Linked DNA regions of Cupriavidus necator N-1. The protein of the gene in region 2 interacts with the protein of the main gene of each other region in a pairwise test. Links are inferred from orthologs where the notes say so. Each region holds a gene or a part of one and is shown on either strand. Other genes may lie near its edges.

What was found.
Region 1: the proteins of secA (region 2) and ybgC interact in binary tests that used the Escherichia coli proteins (3 or more experiments, as listed by UniProt). The link is inferred for Cupriavidus necator N-1 from one-to-one orthologs.
Region 3: the proteins of secA (region 2) and secB interact in binary tests that used the Escherichia coli proteins (3 or more experiments, as listed by UniProt). The link is inferred for Cupriavidus necator N-1 from one-to-one orthologs.

What each region holds. Positions count from the first base shown.
Region 1 is NC_015726.1:2,836,148-2,839,047, reverse strand. What follows is about bases 5-2,708. They hold ybgC (tol-pal system-associated acyl-CoA thioesterase), read left to right. Parts: upstream 5-1,006; coding sequence 1,007-1,411; downstream 1,412-2,708. Other genes in these bases: tolA (cell envelope integrity protein TolA), read left to right, coding at 2,643-2,708; tolR (protein TolR), read left to right, coding at 2,163-2,606; tolQ (protein TolQ), read left to right, coding at 1,408-2,091; glyA (serine hydroxymethyltransferase), read right to left, coding at 5-578. Outside these bases: more of glyA, read right to left, coding at 1-4; more of tolA, read left to right, coding at 2,709-2,900.
Region 2 is NC_015726.1:3,335,269-3,338,808, forward strand. The notes cover bases 36-3,379. They hold secA (preprotein translocase subunit SecA), read right to left. Parts: upstream 3,014-3,379; coding sequence 236-3,013; downstream 36-235. Other genes in these bases: argJ (bifunctional glutamate N-acetyltransferase/amino-acid acetyltransferase ArgJ), read right to left, coding at 36-85; CNE_RS15645 (hypothetical protein), read left to right, coding at 3,308-3,379. Also shown: more of argJ, read right to left, coding at 1-35; more of CNE_RS15645, read left to right, coding at 3,380-3,540. UniProt on the Escherichia coli protein: Required for protein export, interacts with the SecYEG preprotein conducting channel.
Region 3 is NC_015726.1:347,293-350,330, reverse strand. Bases 193-3,034 are described here. They hold secB (protein-export chaperone SecB), read right to left. Parts: upstream 1,952-3,034; coding sequence 1,433-1,951; downstream 193-1,432. Other genes in these bases: CNE_RS01720 (rhodanese-like domain-containing protein), read right to left, coding at 2,494-2,907; grxC (glutaredoxin 3), read right to left, coding at 2,153-2,410; CNE_RS01735 (NAD(P)H-dependent glycerol-3-phosphate dehydrogenase), read right to left, coding at 312-1,328; CNE_RS01740 (Bug family tripartite tricarboxylate transporter substrate binding protein), read right to left, coding at 193-275. Outside these bases: more of CNE_RS01740, read right to left, coding at 1-192. UniProt on the Escherichia coli protein: One of the proteins required for the normal export of some preproteins out of the cell cytoplasm. It is a molecular chaperone that binds to a subset of precursor proteins, maintaining them in a translocation-competent state.

The DNA of each region.
Region 1 (2,900 bases), 500 kb from region 2 along the record:
GACTTGGCCACCTTGCTGATGCGCTCGAAGTCGATGCGCAGCGCGAAGGCCGAGGCGCCGGCGATGATCAGCTTGGGCTTCTTCTCTTGCGCCAGCTTTTCCAGCGCATCGTAATCGATGTCTTCCTGGGCGTTCAGGCCGTAGCTGACCACGTTGAACCACTTGCCGCTCATGTTCAGGGCCATGCCGTGGGTCAGGTGGCCGCCTTCGGCCAGGCTCATGCCCATGATGGTGTCGCCCGGCTTGAGCACGGCGAAGTACACACCCTGGTTGGCCTGCGAGCCCGAGTTGGGCTGCACGTTGGCGGCTTCGGCGCCGAACAGCTGCTTGACGCGGTCAATGGCCAGCTGCTCGACCACGTCGACGTACTCGCAACCGCCGTAGTAGCGCTTGCCGGGATAGCCCTCCGCGTACTTGTTGGTCAGCTGCGAACCCTGGGCGGCCATCACGGCCGGCGAGGTGTAGTTCTCGGAGGCGATCAGCTCGATGTGGTCTTCCTGGCGCTGGTTTTCCTGCTGGATGGCGGCAAAGACCTCGGGGTCGATCTGGTCGATCGTAAAACGGCTGCGTTCGAACATGGCGAAACTCGTCTGAAAAATAGGGAATCCGATTCACGCATCGGGGGTAGGGCGCGCGGGGAAGGCTAGCGGCGACCAGCACCGGCGGCACGTTGTAACCGTCGGTGCAGGGCGCACCCTGCTTCCCATTCGCTGCCCAGGCGAGCGGCAGGCGCAAGCAACTTCACGCCTAGGCGTGCTGAACGTTACGCGAACGCGCAATGAACGTCACGCCAGAGAACTTGCGCTTCCTCGTGGTAGTGCCCACTGACTTCGCCAGTCGCGCAAGATGGAATGGTTGCGCGCAGTGTAGCGCGAGGCGGGCGCCCGCCGCAAGCCGTCGGCCCCGCCAGGCAAGCGCTGGCAAGGGCTGGCCAGCAACTTGCTGTTGCAAAGTCGTCATGCGGGTTTACACGAAACCGCTATCGCTCTCCGTTACAATCGCGGCCATGACAAACTTTGTCTGGACCCTGCGGGTGTACTGGGAAGACACCGACGCGGGTGGCGTAGTGTTCTACGCCAACTACCTGAAGTTCTTCGAGCGCGCCCGCACCGAGTGGCTGCGTGCGCTCGGCATCGAGCAGCAGTCGCTCGCCGACGAGGCGGGCGTGGTCTTTATCGTCCGCAGTACGGCGGTGGACTACAATGCGCCCGCCCGGCTGGATGACCAGCTCGAGATCCGCACGCGCATCGACCGGGTCGGCCCGGCGTCGGTCCAGTTCACCCAGGAAGCCTGGCGTGGCGAGCTGATGCTGGCATCTGGCGCGATCCGCGTTGGGTGTGTCGATCGAAGCACTTTCCGTCCCGCCCCGATTCCCGACCCCGTTCTAGCTACCATCAAGTCCGCACGATGAATCCCGTGACCGTCACGCAAGACATGTCGATCGTAACGCTGGTGCTCCACGCCAGCCTGCTGGCACAGGCCGTCATGGTGCTGTTGCTCGTCATGTCCCTATTTTCGTGGACCTATATCTTCCGCAAGCACCTGGCGGTGCGCTCAGCACGCACCCAGACCGAGGGGTTCGAACGCGACTTCTGGGCCGGCGGCGACCTGCAGGCGCTATATAACAGTGCCGTCAACAACCGCCACAACACCGGCGCGCTGGAGCGGATCTTTGAATCCGGCATGGGCGAGTTCCTGAAGGCGCGCGAGCGCGGCAACGAAGCCGGCGCGCTGCTCGATGCGGCCCGGCGCGCGATGCGCGCGGCCTACCAGCGCGAGATGGATGTGCTGGAATCGCATCTGCCGTTCCTGGCGTCGGTGGGTTCGGTGAGCCCGTATATCGGCCTGTTCGGCACGGTATGGGGGATCATGAACGCATTCCGCGGCCTGTCGAATGTGCAGCAGGCGACGCTCGCATCGGTGGCCCCCGGTATTGCCGAGGCGCTGGTGGCGACCGCGATCGGCCTGTTCGCGGCGATTCCGGCGGTGATCGCCTACAACCGCTATGCCACGGAGATCGACCGCCTGGCGATCCGGTTCGAGAGCTTCATGGAAGAGTTCCTGAACATCCTGCAACGGCAGGCACGCTAACTGCACACGTATCGAATCTAATCCAGACGGTCCGGGCGCAAGCCCGGGCCGGCGTTTCCAGGAGTCCTGCAATGGCAGCCATTCAGCGCCGCGGCGGCTCGCGCCGCCGGGCCAGCGCCGAGATCAATGTCGTGCCGTATATCGACGTCATGCTCGTGCTGCTGGTCATCTTCATGGTGGCGGCGCCGATCGTGAGCCCCGCCACCGTCGACCTGCCCACCGTAGCCAACGCCACGCCGCAGCAGAAGGCGCCGCCGATCGTGGTCACCGTGCACGAGAGCGGCCAGCTCACCGCGCGCGGCAAGGACAACGCCGGCAATGCCTTCGAGCGCAAGGTCGACAAGCAGGGCCTGCTCGACTTTGTGCACCAGCGCCAGAACGAGAATCCCGACCAGCCGGTGGTGATTGCCGCCGACCGCTCGGTCAAGTACGAGGCGGTGCTGGACGTGATGTCGATCCTGAAAGCCGATGGCATCAAGCGCGTCGGCCTGATGGTCAAGTCCAAGACCTCCTGACGCATTGAAGCGCCTATCTGATTGCCGTTGCGCCTGATGAAGACCGTCGCCGCCTATCCCTACCAGCCGGTCAAGGAGCGGGGAACCCTGCGTTCCTTCCTGTTCGCGCTCTTCATGCACATGCTGCTGGCTGTCGTGCTGTACTACGGCGTGCGCTTGCAGAGCAGCACCCCGGTCGGCGCCGAGGCCGAGCTGTGGGAAGAGATTCCGGCCGCCACCGCGCCCCCGCCGCCGCCGCCGGCGCCGGTGGTGCAGCCGCGCCCGGCCCCGCCGCTGCCCGAGGTGAAGAGCAAG
Region 2 (3,540 bases):
GGATGCCCGCCTCGGCCCAGCCCAGCTCCACGCCGGCGACGGATTTCAGGTTCTCTGCCTGGGGCAGCGGAAGATTGACGGGCATGTGGACTCCTCTTTCCTGCTTGCGTTATCTGCTTGCGGCTTCTGCTCGCAACTTGCTTGTCATCAGACGAACATGCCCGCTAAGGGCGGGCATGTCGTTTCCATTCGCGTCACGCCGTGCGACGGGCGCGACCTCATACCGGTGCGCGACTCAGCTGAGCCTGCCGTGGCACTGCTTGAACTTCTTGCCCGAGCCGCACGGGCACGGGTCGTTGCGGCCGACCTTGGGCATGCCCGCCAGCGCCAGCTCGGCGGCGGCCATGGCCGCACCGGTGCGCGGCGACGGCGCTTCCTCGACCGGCTCTCGCCCTTCGGCGAACTCGTCGTGCTTGTACTGGACGTTCTCCAGGTGCGACAGGCCTTCCTCGATCTCTTCCGAAGCCTGCTCCAGTTCTTCCGGCGACTGGATCTGCACGTTGAAGGTCACGCGCGTGACTTCGCTCTTGATCAGGTCCAGCAAACGCGCGAACAGCTCGAACGACTCGCGCTTGTATTCCTGCTTGGGATCCTTCTGCGCATAGCCGCGCAGGTGGATGCCCTGGCGCAGGTGGTCCAGCGCGGCCAGGTGCTCGCGCCAGTGCGTGTCGATGCTCTGCAGCATGACCGAGCGCTCGAAGCCGGCGAACGACTCGCGGCCGACCATCGCGACCTTGCTGCCGTAGCGCTCCGCGGCCGCCTTCATGATCAGGTTGAGCAGCTCTTCGTCCTCGATGCTCTGCGCGCCCTCGATGGTCTGCGCCAGCGGCACTTCCAGGCCCCAGTCCTCGCGCAGGCGCGTTTCCAGGCCGGCGATGTTCCACTGCTCTTCCATGGTGTCGGCCGGCACGTGGTCGCGGAACAGCTCAACCAGCACGCTCTCGCGCAGGTTGGTCACCATGTCGCCGACATCCTGGGCTTCCAGCACGTCGTTGCGCAGCTTGTAGATTTCCTTGCGCTGGTCGTTGGCAACGTCGTCGTACTGCAGCAGCTGCTTGCGGATGTCGAAGTTGCGGCCTTCGACTTTGCGCTGCGCCGACTCGATCGAGCGCGTGACGATGCCGGCCTCGATCGGCTCGCCCTCGGGCATCTTCAGGCGTTCCATGATGGCGCGCACGCGGTCGCCGGCGAAGATGCGCAGCAGCTGGTCGTCCAGCGACAGGTAGAAGCGCGACGAACCCGGGTCGCCCTGGCGGCCGGCACGGCCGCGCAACTGGTTGTCGATACGGCGCGATTCATGGCGCTCGGTGCCGACGATATGCAGGCCGCCGGCGGTCTTGACCTGCTCGTGCAGCGAATGCCACTCATCCTCGAGCTGCTTGATGCGCGCGGCCTTCTCGGCGTCGGACAGGTTCGGATCCGCCTCGATAAAACCGGATTGCTTCTCCACATTGCCGCCCAGCACGATGTCGGTACCGCGACCGGCCATGTTGGTGGCAATGGTGATCATCTTGGGGCGGCCGGCCTGGGCCACGATCTCGGCTTCGCGTGCGTGCTGCTTGGCGTTGAGCACCTGGTGCGGCAGTTGTTCGCGATCGAGCAGGCCCGACAGGTATTCCGAGGTCTCGATCGAGGTGGTGCCCACCAGCACCGGCTGGCCACGCTCGTAGCAGTCGCGGATATCGCGCACCACGGCGTCGTAGCGCTCCTTGCCGGTCTTGTAGATCTGGTCCTGCTGGTCCTTGCGCTGGGCCGGGCGGTTGGTCGGGATCACCACCACTTCCAGGCCGTAGATCTCCTGGAACTCATACGCTTCGGTGTCAGCCGTGCCGGTCATGCCGGCCAGCTTGCTGTACATGCGGAAGTAGTTCTGGAAGGTGATCGTCGCCAGCGTCTGGTTCTCTTGCTGGACGGTGACACCTTCCTTGGCCTCCACGGCCTGGTGCAGGCCGTCGGACCAGCGGCGGCCGGTCATCAGGCGGCCGGTGAACTCGTCGACGATCACGACTTCGTCGTTCTGCACCACGTAGTGCTGGTCGCGATGGAACAGGCTGTGCGCGCGCAGGGCCGCGTACAGGTGGTGCATCAGCGTGATGTTCTGCGGCGCGTATAGCGATTCGCCCTCGCCGATCAGGCCCTGCTGCGACAGGATCTCTTCGGCCTTCTCGTGGCCGGCTTCGGTCAGGTAGACCTGGTGGCCCTTCTCGTCGACGTAGTAGTCGCCCGGCTTCTCCACGCCGGTGCCATCGGCCTTCTCTTCACCGATCTGGCGCTCGAGCAGCTTGGGGATGCCGTTCATGCGCTGGTACAGGTCGGTCTGGTTCTCAGCCTGGCCGGAGATGATCAGCGGGGTGCGGGCCTCGTCGATCAGGATCGAGTCCACTTCATCGACGATGGCGTAGTTGAGCGGGCGCTGCACGCGCTGCGACGGGTCGTAGACCATGTTGTCGCGCAGGTAGTCGAAGCCGAACTCGTTGTTGGTGCCGTAGGTGATGTCCGAGTTGTACGCCGCCTGCTTGGCGTCGTGCGGCATCTGCGACAGGTTCACGCCCACCGACAGGCCCAGGAAGTTGTACAGCCGGCCCATCCACTCGGCATCGCGCTGCGCCAGGTAGTCGTTGACGGTCACCACGTGCACGCCCTTGCCGGTGATGGCATTCAGGTACACGGCCAGTGTCGCGGTCAGCGTCTTGCCTTCGCCGGTGCGCATTTCGGCGATCTTGTTGTCGTTCAGCACCATGCCGCCGATCAGCTGCACGTCGAAGTGGCGCATCTTCATGACACGCTTGCTGGCCTCGCGGCAGACGGCGAAGGCCTCGGGCAGCAGCGCCTCGAGCGATTCGCCGCCGGCGTGGCGCTGCCGGAAGGTCTCCGTCATGCCGCGCAGCTCGTCGTCCGAGAGCTGCTCGAACTTCGGCTCCAGCGCATTGATCTGCGCCACCGTGCGGCGATATTGTTTGATCAGCCGCTCATTGCGGCTGCCGAAGACTTTCTTGAGAAGGCCGGTGATCATCGATTGCTTTCACCTGCGCGGAACCGGGTGCACCCCAGGGATGCGGGCTGCTCCGGCGGCCGGGCGAGGAATGGATAGATTGGCGCAAAACGCCGAGTTTATCATGTGCCGGGGTCACGGCCGGAACGCGCCTGGCCCCGTCCCGCAAGGGCAGGCAAGCCCGCCGAATGTTGACCATGCGTGTCGTGCGCATGATTGCCCGCGCGCCCCGTCAGCCACAGTTTGGGGCGGCCGCCGCAGCTTCAATCCGCGGTCGGGCAAGGCGGCCCCCGCGCCCCTTGCTAGAATGCATGCATGCGCCGCTTCACCCACCACGCCCTGCAGACCCCCGCCGCCAAGCCGCTCAACGACTGGCTGGCCAAGGCCGGCCCGGTTTCGACGCTGATGCAGACCGCGCGCCAGCTGTCGGTGCTGGAGGCCGAGGTGCTGGCGCTGCTGCCCGCCGGCATGCGCGACGGCCTGGCCGTGGCCGGCGTCAAGCGTGACGCCACCGACCCGAACGCCCAGGTGCTGCTGTTGCTGGCCGC
Region 3 (3,038 bases), 3.0 Mb from region 2 along the record:
AGCAGCGTATAGCCATCGGGGGCGGCGCGCGCCACCATGCCGGTGCCGATATTGCCGCCGGCGCCGGGACGGTTTTCCACCACCACCGGCTGGCCCAGCGCGGCGGCCAGCTTTTCGGTCACGATGCGCGCGATCAAGTCGGGCGACGAGCCCGGCGGGAACGGCACCACCATGCGGATCGGCCGCGCGGGCCAGGGTTGGGCGAAGACGCTGCCGGAAGTCCCGGCGGCGCAGGCAGCCGCCAGCGCGATCAGCGCTTGTCGTCGTGTGGGCATGCGGTGCAGAGGATCAGAAGGTGGATACGCGGGTAGTCATTCGTCGCGCGCGTCGCGCTGCAGCAGCTGCGCCACCGCATCGGCGGCGCTCAGCCCGTGAACAGCACCGCGCAGACCGCGCGGGCGATCGGCATCTCGACGCCGTGCGTGGCGGCCAGCTCGGCCACCGCCTGGGCGCAGCGCACGCCTTTCGGCGACGTGGCCCAGCCCGGCCAGGATCTGCTCCAGGCTCTGCCCCGCCGCCAGCTGCTGGCCGACCTTGCGGTTGCGCGACAGGTCGCCGGTGGCGGTCAGGATCAGGTCGCCCACGCCGGCCAGGCCCATGAAGGTCTCGACCCGGCCGCCCAGCGCCAGCCCCAGGCGCGTCATCTCGGCCAGCCCGCGCGTCACCAGCGCGGCGCGCGCGTTCAGGCCCAGGCCCAGCCCGTCGCTGGCGCCGGTGGCAATGGCCAGCACGTTCTTGACCGCACCGCCGACTTCCACGCCGGTCAGGTCGTCGCTGCCGTAGATGCGCATCGCGTGATGGTGGAAAGCCGCCTGCGCGCGTTCGGCCAGCGACGGCTCGTTGCCCGCCACGGTCAGCGCGCACGGCAGCCCCAGCGCCACCTCGCGCGCGAAGCTGGGGCCGGTCAGCACGCCGTAGGCAAAGCCCTCGGTGCGCCCGGCGGCATCGAGCTCGGCCCGCACCATCTGGTGCGGCAGCAGGTGGGTGCCAGACTCGAAGCCCTTGCACAACCACAGCATCGACACCGGCCTGGCGCTGCGCGCGGCCAGCCGGCGCGTCATCTCGCGCAAGCCCGCCACCGGCGTTGCCACCACCACAATGCCGTCGGCATCGTCGGCGGCATGCGCCACGGCCTGCTCGAAATCCGCCTGCACCGCCAGCCGCCCGGACAGCGTCACGCCGGGCAGGTAGGCGGCGTTCTCACGCGTGGCCGCAATCGCCGCGAGCTGCGCGGGATCGCGTCCCCACAGCACCACGTCGTTGGTGGCCGCGGCATGGCTGGCGAGGGCGGTGCCCCAGGCACCGGCACCGAGGAAGGTCAGTTTCATGGCAGCTCGAACAGAAGATGGCTCGGAGGTTCACGCCACCGATGGTAGTCCAAAGTCAAAACGGGGCCGCAGCCCCGTTTCGATGATGGCTCAGGCCGCCGGAATCAGTGGCGGGCCTGGCTGCCGTCGGGCATCACGATGCCGCTGTTGCCACCTTCGGCACCCTGGGCTTCTTCCATGGCGGCCTGCAGACGTTGCTCATACAGCGCCTGGAAGTTGATTTCCGACAGGTGGATGGCCTGGAAGCCGGCGCGGGTGATCACGTCAGCGATATTGCCGCGCAGGTACGGGTACAGGATGGTCGGGCAGGCGATGCCCAGCAGCGGGTCCAGCTGCTCCACCGGCACGTTGCGGATATCGAAGATGCCGGCCTGGTGCGCTTCCACCAGGAAGGCAACCTTGTCCTGCACCTTGGTCGTCACGGTGCCCGTCACCACCACCTCGAAGATCCCTTCCTGCAGCTGCGAAGCGCCGACGTTGACCTGCACTTCCACCGACGGGGCTTCCGATTCCAGGAAGATGCCGGGCGAATTGGGCTGCTCCAGCGACATGTCTTTCAGGTAGACGCGCTGGATGTTGAAGAAGGGTTGATCGTCCTGCTGGGTGTTTTGCTGGTCGCTCATGAAAGGCTTCCGGGGAGGATGGGCTGGATGTGCATCGGGCGCGGTGGCCGCAGCCCTTGCGTCGTGCAAGGGTGGCCGGTGCCCGGTTGGAAAACGCATATGGTACATGACGCGGGTGGCGAATTCACCCGCGCCGGGAGTGTGCCGGAACCGGCCCGGCCCGGAATCAGACGATTCCGAGCCAGCGCCGGAGCAACCGGCTCAGGCAGCCAGCAGCGGCACCAGGCCGCCCTGGCGGTCCAGCGCCGAGAGGTCGTCGAAGCCGCCCACGTGGGTCTCGTCGATGTAGATCTGCGGCACGGTGCGGCGACCAGTACGGGCCATCATCTCTTCACGCTTGCCGGGTTCGCGGTCGATCAGGATCTTCTCGATCATTTCCACGCCCTTGGACTTGAGCAGGCGTTCAGCCATCAGGCAATACGGGCACACAACGGTGCTGTACATGACGACACGGGCCATGCGGGTTCTCCTTGAATGCAATGCGCGCGCAGCCCGGCCTGGCCGGGGGCGCGCTGTGACGGATACGGCGGTGCTGCCCGGGATTACTTCACCAGCGGCAGGCCTGCCTGCTGCCAGGCGGCGATGCCGCCCTCGAGCGCGTAGATCTCACTGTAACCGGCTTCCTTCAACGCTGCCTGGGCCTTGCCCGAGCGCTGGCCGGTCTGGCACACGACGATGATGGGGGCAGCCTTGTCCTTTGCAAGGCCGGCCGCGCGCGAGGGCAGGTCGGCCAGCGGCGCGCTCTTGGCTTGGGGCAGGTGACCCTTGGCATACTCGGCGGGCTCGCGGATGTCGACCACGACCGCGCCGCGCTTGTTGATCAGCTGGGTCGCGGCGGCCGTATTGACGGTCTTGCCGCGGGTGCTGCGCGAAATCGCGGGCCAGGCCAGCAGGCCGCCCGAGACCACGGCGAGGGCGATCAGAGCGAGGTTGTTGTAGTCGGCGAAGAAATTCACGTTGGCATTCCGGTAGGTTGGGTCGGCGGCATTATAAAATACGCGGTTTGGCGTCCAGGCCCTGCCGTCGCATGGCCATCCGCCATTGTCGCCTGTCTGAGACATGGGATGTCCACAAGGAACCCATCAGC